3 regions of the Aminipila luticellarii genome follow, and region 2 is predicted to be linked to each of the others. Evidence: riboswitches for the same ligand, from Rfam matches in the RefSeq annotation. Region 2 holds a riboswitch; each other region holds the start of a gene.
The links. Region 2 has a riboswitch for cobalamin ahead of EQM06_RS04195 (diaminopimelate decarboxylase family protein). Riboswitches for the same ligand answer to the same signal wherever they lie in the genome.
Positions count from the first base shown of each region.

Region 1 (4,288 bases), 1.1 Mb from region 2:
TATTAACAGTGCAATGATCAATAAAATGATAACCTTTGATTTCGTTTTCATTATTTTGTGTCACCTCCAACTTCAAATCTTAAATCGGCTAATTCCGGTTTTGCATAGGTTTCAAGACCCATGATAATAATGACGGTAAGAATTCCTTCAATAATGGCAAGCGGAAGCTGAGTCGGAGCGAAAACCGCAAGGAATTTAACAACAGAAGCCATATATCCTCCGGTAGGGGAAGGATAGGCTATCGCCAGCTCTAAACTGGTAACGCAATATGTAAATATGTCACCAATGGACGCGGCAAGAAAAATGCCAACATATTTATTTACATGTAATTTTTTGCACAGAATGTAAATTCCGTAGGAAAGAAATGGTCCTGCGATCGCCATGGAGAAGGTATTGGCTCCTAATGTAGTTAATCCTCCATGTGCAAGCAGAATAGCCTGAAAAATCAATACGATAATACCTAAAATGCTGACAGCACTAGGACCAAGCAGAATAGCTCCCAGACCTGTACCTGTCATATGTGAACAGCTGCCTGTCACAGAAGGAATTTTTAACGAGGAAATTACAAAAACAAAGGCTGCAGCCATAGCAATCATGGTAATATTTCTGCGGCTTTGAGCAAGGGTTTTCTTAATGGACAGAAAGCCGGCTACCAAAAATGGAATACAGATCACGCCCCAGACAATACACATACTAGGCGGAAGATATCCCTCCATAATGTGCATTGCGCTTACTGTTGGAGTAATACCGAAAAACAAAGCGACAGCAGTAACGCTTACAATCAGTTTTTTTTCTTTCATACTCATTTTCATATTTACTCTCCTTTTCTATTATATTTTTTGAATTACTTCCTGTAGTTCCTGAAATGTCTTTGGATAAACCTGTTCATCTTTGAGCAGTGCGTGCTCGACCAGCAAGTCATAGACCTTCATTAGCATGGGCTGTTTTAAATTAGCCTGCTTTAAGATTTCGATCTCTTGAAAAATTTCAAATGGCGTACCGTCGGCAATAATCTTTCCCTCATTAAAAACAAGAACCCTCTCCGCCCATCGATAGACGAAGTCCACATCATGTGTAGAAATGAGCATAGTTTTTCCCTCCGAAGAAAGTTTTCCTAAGACCTCTTCCAGCATTTCCGCATTTAGCGGATCAAGCCCTGCCGTAGGCTCATCAAATATGATGATTTCTGATTTCATAGCAATAATATCAGCAATGCTGACCCGTTTCTTTTCCCCTCCGCTTAAATAGTGAGGCGGCCGATCCTTAAATTCAAGAATGTTCATATAACGCAAGGCTTCCTCTACACGCTCTAAAACCTCTTCTTTTTTCAGCTTTAGATTCATCGGGCCAAATCCGACCTCTGCCAAAACAGTAGAAGCAATAATCTGATTATCTGCGTCCTGAAAGACGATACCGATATTTTTCCGTAATTCCTTCAGATTCTTTTTGGTTATTAAAGTTCCTCTGTAATAAATGTCGCCTTCATCCGGCGTAAGAACTCCGTTGGTATTCAGAAAAAAGGTAGACTTTCCGGCACCGTTGGAGCCGATAACAGCAATTTTTTCACCCTCATAAATATCCACACTGATGTCGTGCAGAGCGGTTTTTCCGTTTCCGTAGCAATACTGTAAGTTCTGAATTTGTAAAATCGGGTTTTTCATAAAGATCCTTTCTATTTTGTGATGTACCATAAAGCTAACAGAAAAAATATGAATATAGCTGCTATAACAACTTGTTTTGCTTTTATATTCTGGGTTTCTTCCAGAACCATAAATTGTCCGTCATAACATCTGGCTTCCATGGCATCATAATAGGCGTTGGATTTTTTCATGGAAACGATCAACATATTGCTTGCAACTTTTCCAAATGTACTCCAAGAAGTTTTTAGATCGCAGAAGCCCAAACGGGAATCTGCGGAATTTCTGATATTGATGTTGACATCAATCAGAATAAATATATAACGATAAGTCATCAGCATCAACTCTGTAAAGAGCTGGGGCACATATGTCTTCTGTAACACGCAGATGATTTCTGAGGATGGAGTCGATAAAGCCATCATCTCCATTGCGCTGATTGCACCGAAAACCTTTAAAATTAAAAAGCACATCATCTTTAAACTCTTTTCGGAAGTAATAATATAAAAGAATCCCAGATGTAAATTGTATTGACCGATCGGTTGCGTGGAAAAGTCAATACCGACCATAATTGTGCCAAGAAGAATAAAGGTAATGGGAATCGTCAGCACGGATACATATGCGTGAACTGGAAGTCGGCCCTTTATTACCGTTAGATATGCCATGGCTATCATGACGGCGATGGACACATATGGATTGTTTAGCGCTATGCATAAAATTAATGTCAAAGCAGAAAACGATACCTTGAAGGTCGGATTCCAACGCCTTATCCCGGAATTATACGCGTAAAAATCAATACTGGAGCCTTCTCCGTGTTTGTGTCCGATTTTATGGTGTTTATGATGCTTTCTGTTCGTAGGAACGATATGTTCTTCCATTTTTCTTATCCTCGACTATATTTCTAGAAATTTATAGGGCATGCCCTGTACGCATCTTTCAAATAAAAAAGACTGCAGCTTTCGCTACAGCCCGTTTTCCTGTAAAACACAATAAAGATATAAACCGATCTCCCTTCGGATTACATGGAATTTTATGCAGGTCTTCTGGCTTACGGATCAACGTCATCTTCCGATCTTCCCAAAGCTCATGCTTCAGTGATCTTCCTTTTTGGAACAGGTTCTGACTCCCCGATTACAGCGGCGGGACCGCGCAGGATTATGACCTGCTTCCCTCTTAGCCGTCAAACGCATTTGACGGAACATAAAATAACTATTTAGTTGCATCTTGATATTATCACCTCCGGTATTTAATGTCAAGGGTGCGAAGCGTTTTATTGGGATTCTTGCAGAAAATTGCGGGAATAAGGCCTTGACAAAAATAAAGGGTGGTTGACAAAAGAAGGAAACGTGATATAGTTTTCGTATCCCCTATAGGGGGATACAGAAACAACAAGAAAGACCGATAGAAAGATAAATATATTGCGATAAGGGAGGACAAAACAAAAAATGAAAAGCTGGATAATAGAAGAAGACAAGCGTAATTTAATATGGGTTATCCTATCGGGAGCAGCACTGCTCGGCAGTCTATTTCACTGGCAGGAAGGAGCCTTACCCTTTGACCCGGCGTGGGCAGCCATTGTCTTATGCGGGATTCCCATCCTTGTTGGGGCAATCAAGGGCTTGGTGGTGGATCACGATATAAAGGCCGATGTTCTTGTTTCCATTGCACTCGTAGCTTCCGTATTTATAGGGGAATATTTTGCTGCCGGAGAGGTCGCTTTCATCATGGCCATAGGGACTCTGCTGGAGAACGGAACATCTAAAAGAGCCAACCAAAGTATAGAAAATCTGATGAAACTTACTCCGCGAACCGCCCGGGTGATTCGAAAGGGCAGGGAAGAGATAATCCCGGCGGAGCAGGTAAAGGTTGACGATATATTAGTAGTGCTGGCGGGGGAAGCCATTGCAGCAGACGGTGTTATTTTATCGGGGCAGACCTCTATTGACCAGTCGGTCATGACGGGCGAATCTCTGCCGGTAGATAAAACAGCCGGAGATCCGGTGACCAGCGGGACAGTCAACCAGTACGGCACCTTTACCATGAGGGCCACTCAAGTTGGTGAGGACAGCTCCCTTCAACGGATGATCAAACTGGTGAAAGAGGCCGGTGCCAACAAGGCTCCTATCATAAGCCTGGCGGACAGATGGGCCACCTGGATGGTGTGGGCTGCATTGGGCGCGGCAGTCATCACAGGGCTTGTTACCGGGGAATGGATTCGTGCGGTCACCGTTTTGGTCGTATTTTGTCCGTGCGCATTTATATTAGCTACACCTACGGCGATTATGGCCGGTATCGGCAATGCCGCAGCGTATGGTATCATCATTCGTTCGGGTGACGCATTGGAACGCTTTGCCAAAGTAAAACACATGGCTTTTGATAAGACCGGAACGCTTACTTACGGCAAACTAAAGGTGATTGCACTGAAAAGCTTTAACGACAGCCTTTCTGAAGAGAAGGTGCTATATTATGCAGCCACCGCAGAGCAGCGCTCGGAGCACCCTATAGGAAAATCTATTTGTGCTCATTATCGAGCGTTACGTGAGCAGGATCTTATAAAAAAATCTGAGAAGAAAGTAATGCTGGAGCCGCAGGACTTTATCTTACTGGCCGGGCAGGGAGTGAGAGCACAGATTGACGGGCAGGAAATACTGATA
Region 1 is NZ_CP035281.1:2,612,813-2,617,100, reverse strand. Features, by position in the region: gene EQM06_RS12185 (energy-coupling factor ABC transporter substrate-binding protein) at 1-51, opposite strand, end outside; gene EQM06_RS12180 (energy-coupling factor ABC transporter permease) at 51-812, opposite strand; gene EQM06_RS12175 (energy-coupling factor ABC transporter ATP-binding protein) at 831-1,661, opposite strand; gene cbiQ (cobalt ECF transporter T component CbiQ) at 1,673-2,512, opposite strand; cobalamin riboswitch at 2,651-2,853, opposite strand; gene EQM06_RS12165 (heavy metal translocating P-type ATPase) at 3,080-4,288, shown strand, end outside.
Region 1: another riboswitch for cobalamin. It lies ahead of cbiQ (cobalt ECF transporter T component CbiQ); the one in region 2 lies ahead of EQM06_RS04195 (diaminopimelate decarboxylase family protein).

Region 2 (4,288 bases):
GCCGTCTGATGATGGTTTCGGGTACTCTGATGGAGTTTATAACGAGTATGCTACACAGCAGAGCTTTCTGGCCTTGATTGCTGCATCAGAAGTCATGAAAAACGGTTTACCATATAATATATACGATTTTTCAAAAGAATCTAAAAGTGCTGCTTATGCAAATGGTGCAGGAGGTAAGGAAGCGGATCCTGCAGATCCGATATCTGAAAAGGAAATGAAGGTAAACTTTACATTAAAGGCTGATTCGGGGGTTTGGATTCCACGTACAACGGTAACCTTAAAATCTGATGCAACTGTATATCATGCATTTACGAAAGCATTGGATGAAAAAGATTTTTCTTATGTCATAACGAATAAAAACTACGTGTCCTCTATAACCAATGCATCAGGTAAAAGCTTAGTTGAATTTGACAAAGGGAAGCATTCGGGCTGGCTTTATAAGGTGAATGATGAGCTGCCAGATATTGCATTGACAAAGTATAAATTGCATGATGGGGACAATGTGGTATGGTATTACACAAATGACTGGACAAAAGATCCGGATGCAGTAGAAGCCGCCGGCGGGAAGGCAGCCATTAAGGAGTTTGAGGAGCTAACAAAAGAAAATACCGTAGGACGGATTGAAGTAGAAGCGACTATAGACAAAGATGGCAAGGGATCCGCTGATGTTTCGGCAAAGGATATAAGTGATGCCATAGCAGCTGCCGAAAAAGATGATCAAAATTCTGGTATTCAACCCAAGAAAGAAATAAAGATAGTAATTAATGCAGACAGCAAGATAAACGAGATAAAAACAAAGTTGCCCGAGGCTGCTGTGACAGAGCTGGGAAAGAAAGTGGATGTGCTGACAGTACAGACTCCTATAGCAAATATCAGACTGGATAAACAAAATTTAGACTATCTTTTAAAAAGTGCTGATGGAGATGTAATTTTTACGGTCAAAAAAGTAGAATTAGAAAAGAAAGCGGAGCTTACAGAAGAAAATAAGAGTAATCTCCAAGAAAAGATCAAAGGGGGATTTATATTTGATTTTAATTTAGTTACAGGAGATAAAAAAGTCTCTCAATTTGCAGATAATCTACAGATTTCTGTACCATATGCAGCAGCGGAGTCTGAGAATTCAAACGGCATCGTGGCCTATTATATAAAAGATAAAGGCAGTCTGGAAATCATGAAAAACTGTGTGTATGATTTACAGACAAAGATGCTGAGCTTTTCAACGGATCACTTTTCTAGCTATGCGGTAGGATATAGAAATATTTCGTTTAATGATATATCAAAACATTGGGCAAAGGATCAAATTGTTTTTTTGGCGGCAAGAGATGTGGTCAAAGGTATAAATGATGCAGGCTTTGCACCAGATGATAAAATAACCCGTGCGGAATTCGTACAAATGCTTGCTAATCTGGCAGGTGCGGATTTAAGTGCGTACGGAGATCCTAAATTTAAAGATGTCAAGGCAGGAGAATGGTTCGCCGGTTCAGCTGCGTGGGCTGAAGAAAAAGGTCTTGTCACAGGATCTTTAGAGAATGGCGGAGGTCTTAGCTTTGATCCGAATGATAGCATAACAAGGCAAGATATGTCTGTAATTCTTTCCAGATATATGTCAAAAATTGAAAATAAAAAATTAGAGGAAGTAAACAAAGAAGTGGAGTTTCGGGATAAAGAGGAAATCGGAAAGTATGCAGCATCAGCGGTTATCGAATTACAAAAAGCAGGAGTGATAAACGGAAAAACTGTAGATATTTTTGCACCGAAAGAAAGTGCCACAAGAGCAGAGTGCTCCAAAATGATTTCTGTATTGATGCAGAACTATTTATAAACATAGGGAAGATATGTGCGCAGTTGTTACTGAAAGTTATTTTTTAAAGAGTGGGTATTAGAATGATATCGTTAAGATCGATTCTTCTGAGCCCAGTCTTTTAAAGGGTAAAATTGGGCTTGAAATAACACCGTATGTGTGATAAACTAATAAAAATAGAAATTATATTACTTCCATGTTTCAGCTTTATGTTCCAATAAAGTCTGACTAAGAGGGAATCCGGTGAAAATCCGGAATGGACCCGCCACTGTGAGTGAGGAGTTTCTTTTAAGATTTATTCTGAAAAGGATAAATAGCCACTGAAGATTATTCGGGAAGGTTAAAAGAAATGTAGATACACAAGTCAGGAGACCTGCATGAGAAGCACGCCAATCCACGGGTAGCATGGATCATTGGCAAGAATACTAGAAATAGAACAGTAAAACGGACTGCGATTTTTGTCGCAGTTTTTTTGTTATGTGGGGGGATTACAAATGGATATTTTTGAGAATAAGATATTTAAAATTGAAAAAGAGCATTTATGTTTTGATGGAAGGGATTTAATAAAGCTGGTTGAAAAATATGGCTCCCCACTATATGTTTTCTCTGAAAGGGAACTGAGAAAGAATGTGAATGAAGTAATTGTTGCCTTTAGGACCTTTTATGATAAAACGAGTATACATTATGCAGCGCAATGTGAATCCACCCTGGCCAACCTGCAGGTCATAAGGGATGCGGGGTGTAATTTACAGGTCAACTCCGGAGGGGAATTGTTTAAAGGCCTGCAGGCCGGATTCGAGGGGGATCAGATCATATTCACCGGAGCGTGCAAAACAGGTGAGGAAATTGAACTTGCCATAAAGAGCGGAGTAAAGTCTGTTAATATTGACTCCATTTATGAACTGACCAGAATCGCTAAGATTGCCGAAGCTTTAGATACTCCGGTAAATATTGCCTTGATGGTGGCCCCTGAAATTTCCTATTACCATTCCGATCGTCATAGGCTGTCGGGGCAGGAATCTGAATTTGGTATTACATTTGAACAGCTTCGAACCGCTATTCGGATGTCTCAAAAAAACAAGAAGTACGTAAAGCTCAAAGGATACCACTTCCATCTTCAAAATGGATCACATGAGCCGGAATCCGTTCATGAAGCTTTTGTTACTATGCTTGAAACGGCGGTAAAAATGTATCAGTTGACTGGCTTTTCCCCGCAGAGCTTAAATATCGGAGGGGGTATTTCGTCCGACAACATGGGGCAGATTGCAGAAGCGGTGTCAGAAGAATTAAATGCAGCTACAGTGGAGAAATGGGCAGGAAAAGAATATGGTCAATTTTTTAAAGATATAGAACTGATTATTGAACCCGGAAGAAAAATCGCCGCTTCTGCAGGAATCCTGCTGACCAGTATTGTAAATGAAAAATATCGAAAAAATTTAAATGAAAATTGGCTGGTTCTGGATGAAGGCCTAAACAACGGAATGGAATTTGAAAGGCTTTTGAGCTATAATCAGCTGCTCTGCGCTAATAAAATAACGGAAAACCATAACATGTCCTATAAAATCAGCGGTCTGTCTTATGCATCATCAGAGGGCATCAGACTTCCAGGCAGCATAACCGCAGGAGACTTCATTGCTTTTATTAATGCGGGAGCATATAGCCATTCGTACCTGTCCAGTTTCAGCGGAAGGCCAAGACCGGGTGCCATTATGATCAAAAAGAATGGTACGGTAAAACAGATTAAAAGGCCGCAGCGATATGAAGATCTGTTGGAAGGGGAAGAACCTTTCCGAGAGGAATTAAATGTATGCGCGATTTGAGGACTATTTTGGTAAAAAATAAATACATAGTTTTGCCATGCATTTTTCTATTGACATCACATGATAGGCATGGTATTATATTGAAGATTTAGGCACGAGGAAAAAGAGAAAGTGCGATTTTGTGGAATTTATGGCAGGTTATACTAGTGTGTTAAAACCTTGCTGTAAAGTGAATGGTAGGAAGGAATTATACATATGTTAATGACGTTTGAAAATTATATAAGAGAGAATTACGACCTTACAAAAGATTTTGAGAACTCGGCGGCATATCCTTCGGTTTTAGAATTAATTTGTTTATTGCCGTTGTCCGGGAAATCGTCTCTATTGGAGATGCCCTTTTCTTTAGATGATTGTATTATTTAATCTTCCATTATTGGAAGATTTTTTTTTGCTGGAAAGGAGATTTAATATGTTAAAAGGTAGAAATTTATTGGAACCTATGGACTTTTCTTTAAGCGAGCTTGAGGAAGTATTTGATTTGGCGGACAGAATTATAGGCGACCCTGCAAAATATGTGCATGCTTGTGATGGTAAGCTGCTGGCTACACTGTTTTATGAACCAAGTACAAGAACCCGTTTCAGTTTCGAGGCAGCCATGCTTAGACTGGGGGGACAGGTCATTGGATTCTCCGAACCCAATTCCAGTTCAGTGGCAAAGGGGGAAAGT
Region 2 is NZ_CP035281.1:923,393-927,680, forward strand. Features, by position in the region: gene EQM06_RS04190 (S-layer homology domain-containing protein) at 1-1,822, shown strand, start outside; cobalamin riboswitch at 1,981-2,196, shown strand; gene EQM06_RS04195 (diaminopimelate decarboxylase family protein) at 2,296-3,621, shown strand; gene pyrB (aspartate carbamoyltransferase) at 4,031-4,288, shown strand, end outside.

Region 3 (4,288 bases), 150 kb from region 2:
ATAATGATAAAACACTTCCGCTTTTGGCACAGACCGCAGTATCGCAGGTTCGAGCCGGTGCAGACATGGTGGCGCCTTCTGATATGATGGACGGCAGAGTGCTGGCTATTCGGGACGCTTTAGATGAAGCCGGCTATGAAAATACGCCGATTATGTCCTATGCCGCTAAGTATGCTTCTGCTTTTTACGGGCCTTTCAGGGAAGCCGCAGGCTCAGATAACTTTAAAGGTAACCGAAAAACATATCAGATGGACTATCACAACAGGCGGGAAGCGTTGAAAGAAGTATTTTTGGATTTGGAGGAGGGCGCGGACATTATCATGGTGAAGCCTGCCCTGTCTTACTTGGATATTATCCGAGAGGTTCGGGATAATATAGATGTTCCGGTAGCGGCCTACAGCGTGAGCGGCGAGTACGCTATGATCAAGGCCGCGGGAATGGCCGGCATGGTAGATGAAGCTTCCATTATCGCAGAAACGACGACCAGCATTTTCAGAGCGGGTGCAGATATGCTGATCACTTATTTTGCCAAAGAAGCGGCACAAATGATTCAGAGCGGACAAATTGGTTAACCTATCAGATGGCACCTGGATACGTATGGAGGAAATGCAAATGTTGAACAATAAGACAGATCGATCAGAACGTTTATTTGAAGAGGCGAAGCACTACATACCGGGTGGAGTCAACAGTCCGGCCAGAGCCTTTCAGGCAGTCGGCACGACTCCCAGGTTTATAGAAAAAGCAGACGCTCAGTTCATTTACGATGCGGACGGAAATAAATATATCGATTATATTGGTTCATGGGGGCCGATGATCCTTGGAAATAACAATCCCGGAGTTTTAAAGGCTGTGCAGGAAACAATCGTCCATGGACTTAGCTTCGGTGCCGCCACGGGAAGGGAAATTACCATGGCAAAGCTCGCCTGCGAGATGATTCCGTGCTTTGAGATGGTGCGGATGGTAAATTCGGGGACGGAGGCCACCATGTCTGCCCTCCGCACGGCAAGAGGCTACACGGGAAGAAATAAGATCATCAAATTTGAAGGCTGCTATCACGGGCACAGCGACGGTCTTTTAGTGAAAGCAGGTTCCGCATTGATTGCGGAAGGCGGCTCGCCGGACAGCGCAGGTGTTACAGAAAACTGTGCAAAGGATACGCTGACAGCAAGATACAACGACATGGACAGCGTAGAAAAATTGTTTGAAGAATACAAAGGAGATATTGCCGCCGTTATTATTGAACCAGTCGCAGCCAATATGGGCGTGGTTCTGCCGCAAGATGGATTCCTGAAAAACCTTCGTGAAATCTGTGATCTTCATCAGACTGTTCTGATTTTCGACGAAGTAATCACCGGCTTCCGATTAGCACCCGGCGGGGCGCAGCAGCTGTTTGGTGTGACGCCGGATATGGCGACCTTCGGCAAGATTATTGGAGGCGGTATGCCGGTAGGGGCTTACGGCGGCAGACGGGACATCATGGAATGTGTAGCACCGGTAGGGAAGGTGTATCAGGCGGGTACACTGAGCGGAAATCCGGTGGCAATGGCGGCAGGTATTGCTCAACTGACCTGCTTAAAGGAAAATCCGTCTGTATATGAGCATATTAATTCCCTGGGAGAAATGTTGTACGGCGGCCTTAAGGAGATCATAGCTGCGGCGAAAGTGGACTGCACGGTCAATCATATCGGCTCCATCGGAACCCTGTTCTTCACAGGCGGACAGGTAACCGATTATACTTCTGCCAGAACGTCAGATTTAAAGCGATATGCAGAATATTTCCGATATATGATTCAGCATGGCAATTATTTTGCACCGGCCCAATTCGAAGCCATGTTTATTTCAGATCAGCATACGGAAGCGGATATCCAAAAAACGTTGTCCGACGCGGCTGTATTTTTTGGCGTATAAAACAGGCACTGCCTTTCAATGGAGCAGGCTGTATAGAATGTATTTAGGGGGTTGTACGACCCCCTGTTTTAGTGTTACAATATATTGGACAATAGAGAAATATTGTAGGTGCCCGGGGATTCCTACCGGGAGAATAGGGAAGTTGGGTAAAAGCCCACGCGGTCACGCCGCTGTAATGGAAGAGTCGTGCTTCATGAAGCCACTGTGTAAAAATGGGAAGGAGAGTACGATGTTGACGCCAGAGTCAGAAGACCTGCCTACGGTATCGGATTCTGTTCGGTCGTTCAGACTGCAACAGAGGTTACACTTTTTTTGCGAAGGATGAATAAGTGTAATAAGAGGGGCTTATTGTCAGCCCCCGTATTACGCTGTTCTGATTTTCAGAATGGCGATTTTTTTTAAGGAAGGTTAAATGAAATGAAGAAAGCCCTATTGATCGTAAGCTTTGGGACCAGTCACAAGGAGACCAGAGAAAAGACTATTGGTGAAATTGAACGATTTATAAGCAGAGCTTACCCGGACAGGGAGCTCAGAAGAGCCTTTACCAGCAGTATTATTATGAAGGTTCTTAAAACCCGTGATCACATGCATGTGGACAATGTTCGGGAAGCGATGGAAAGGTTAGCAGAAGACGGATTTAAAGATGTGCTGGTGCAGCCTACCCATATTATAAACGGAGAAGAATACGAAAAGATGATGGAGCAGATCACGCCCTTTAAGAATAGCTTTGACGCTATTTCCGTGGGCAAGGCTCTCCTGACCTCTTCCAGAGACTATGATGAAGTCTGCAAAGCAATTATGGCGGAAGTACCGGAATTGGATCAGAAAAAAAATGCAGATCAGGCGGCTAAGACGGCGTTGGTTCTGATGGGACATGGGACAGGACATTTCTCGGATGCCGCCTATGCGGCACTGGATTACCGATTTAAGGCATTGGGCTATGAAAATGTCTTCGTAGGTACTGTGGAAGGCTATCCGGAGGTGAGTCTGGTTTTAAAACAGGTAAAGGACTACGCACCGGATGAAGTCGTGCTGATGCCGCTTATGGTAGTGGCCGGAGATCATGCGGTCAACGATATGGCAGGAGAGCAGGAAGATTCATGGAAAGTCCTCTTTAAAAATGCGGGATATAAGGTGACCTGCATCCTAAGAGGAATCGGAGAATTTACGGGAATACAAAAAATGTATTTAGATCATACAGCTGATTGTGAATAGACGATTAGTGTTGAAAAACCAAGGAAAACAGCGAAAAAGGAAATGCGGAGGAATGGAATGGCAAAATTATATGGAGTAGGTGTCGGACCCGGAGATCCGGAACTCATGACATTAAAAGCGGTGAGGGTAATTGAGGAATGTGATATTGTAGCCATTCCCAAGTCCGGTCAGAGTATCAATGTGGCGTATACCATAGCGAAGGGTGCAATCCCGGATTTAGATAAAAAGCTGGTGGCAGAGCTGGATATGCCCATGACCAGAGACAGGGGAAAGCTCGAAGCCAGTCACGATGCGGCGGCAGAACAGGTGAAAAAATGGCTCGACGAAGGAAAAAATGTGGCCTTTCTGACCTTGGGAGATCCGACGATCTATTCCACATACGCCTATGTTCATAATCGGGTGCGGGATGCCGGATATGAAACAGAAATTCTCTCGGGCATTCCTTCTTTTTGTGCGGTTTCAGCCAGATTGAATGACAGCCTGACCGAAGGGGAGGAGGCTCTGCATATTATACCGGCTTCTTATAAGGGAACCGAGGAGGCCTTACTGATGAAAGGAACCAAGGTTCTGATGAAGAGCGGAAAATCCATAGGAAAGCTGAAAGAATATATTCATTCCATGGAGAATCCTCCTACCGTTAAAATGGTGGAACGCTGCGGCATGGAAGGTGAGCGGGTATTTGAAAATATAGAGGCCATTGATGAAAATGCCAGCTATTTTTCCGTACTCATCGTCCGAGATAAAAAATAGAGGACAGATACATTTGAAAGGCGAATCGGAATGCGTATTAGAATGGTAGGCATTGATCACAGCAAAGCATCGCTCGACTACAGGGAGGCCTTTTCCTTTACAAAAGCAGGAGTAAAAGAAGCTCTCGGGGAAATGAAAAAACGGTTTCAGCTGAAAGGCTGCATACTCCTTTCCACCTGCAATCGGACAGAGCTTTGGATCAGTCAGTGCGATAACGAAAAATTGAATAAGATCAGTCCTTATGACATGCTCTGTCAAATTAAAAAAATAGATACCAGCTTATATGAAGAATATTTTATAGAGAGGGATAACCGTCAGGCTATAGAACATCTTCTTAAGCTGGTCTGTGGATTTGATTCAAAAATCTTTGGGGAGGATCAGATCATCTCACAGGTGCGGGAAGCATTGCAGATGG
Region 3 is NZ_CP035281.1:776,164-780,451, forward strand. Features, by position in the region: gene hemB (porphobilinogen synthase) at 1-572, shown strand, start outside; gene hemL (glutamate-1-semialdehyde 2,1-aminomutase) at 613-1,908, shown strand; cobalamin riboswitch at 1,998-2,183, shown strand; gene EQM06_RS03660 (sirohydrochlorin cobaltochelatase) at 2,326-3,123, shown strand; gene cobI (precorrin-2 C(20)-methyltransferase) at 3,181-3,873, shown strand; gene hemA (glutamyl-tRNA reductase) at 3,904-4,288, shown strand, end outside.
Region 3: another riboswitch for cobalamin. It lies ahead of EQM06_RS03660 (sirohydrochlorin cobaltochelatase); the one in region 2 lies ahead of EQM06_RS04195 (diaminopimelate decarboxylase family protein).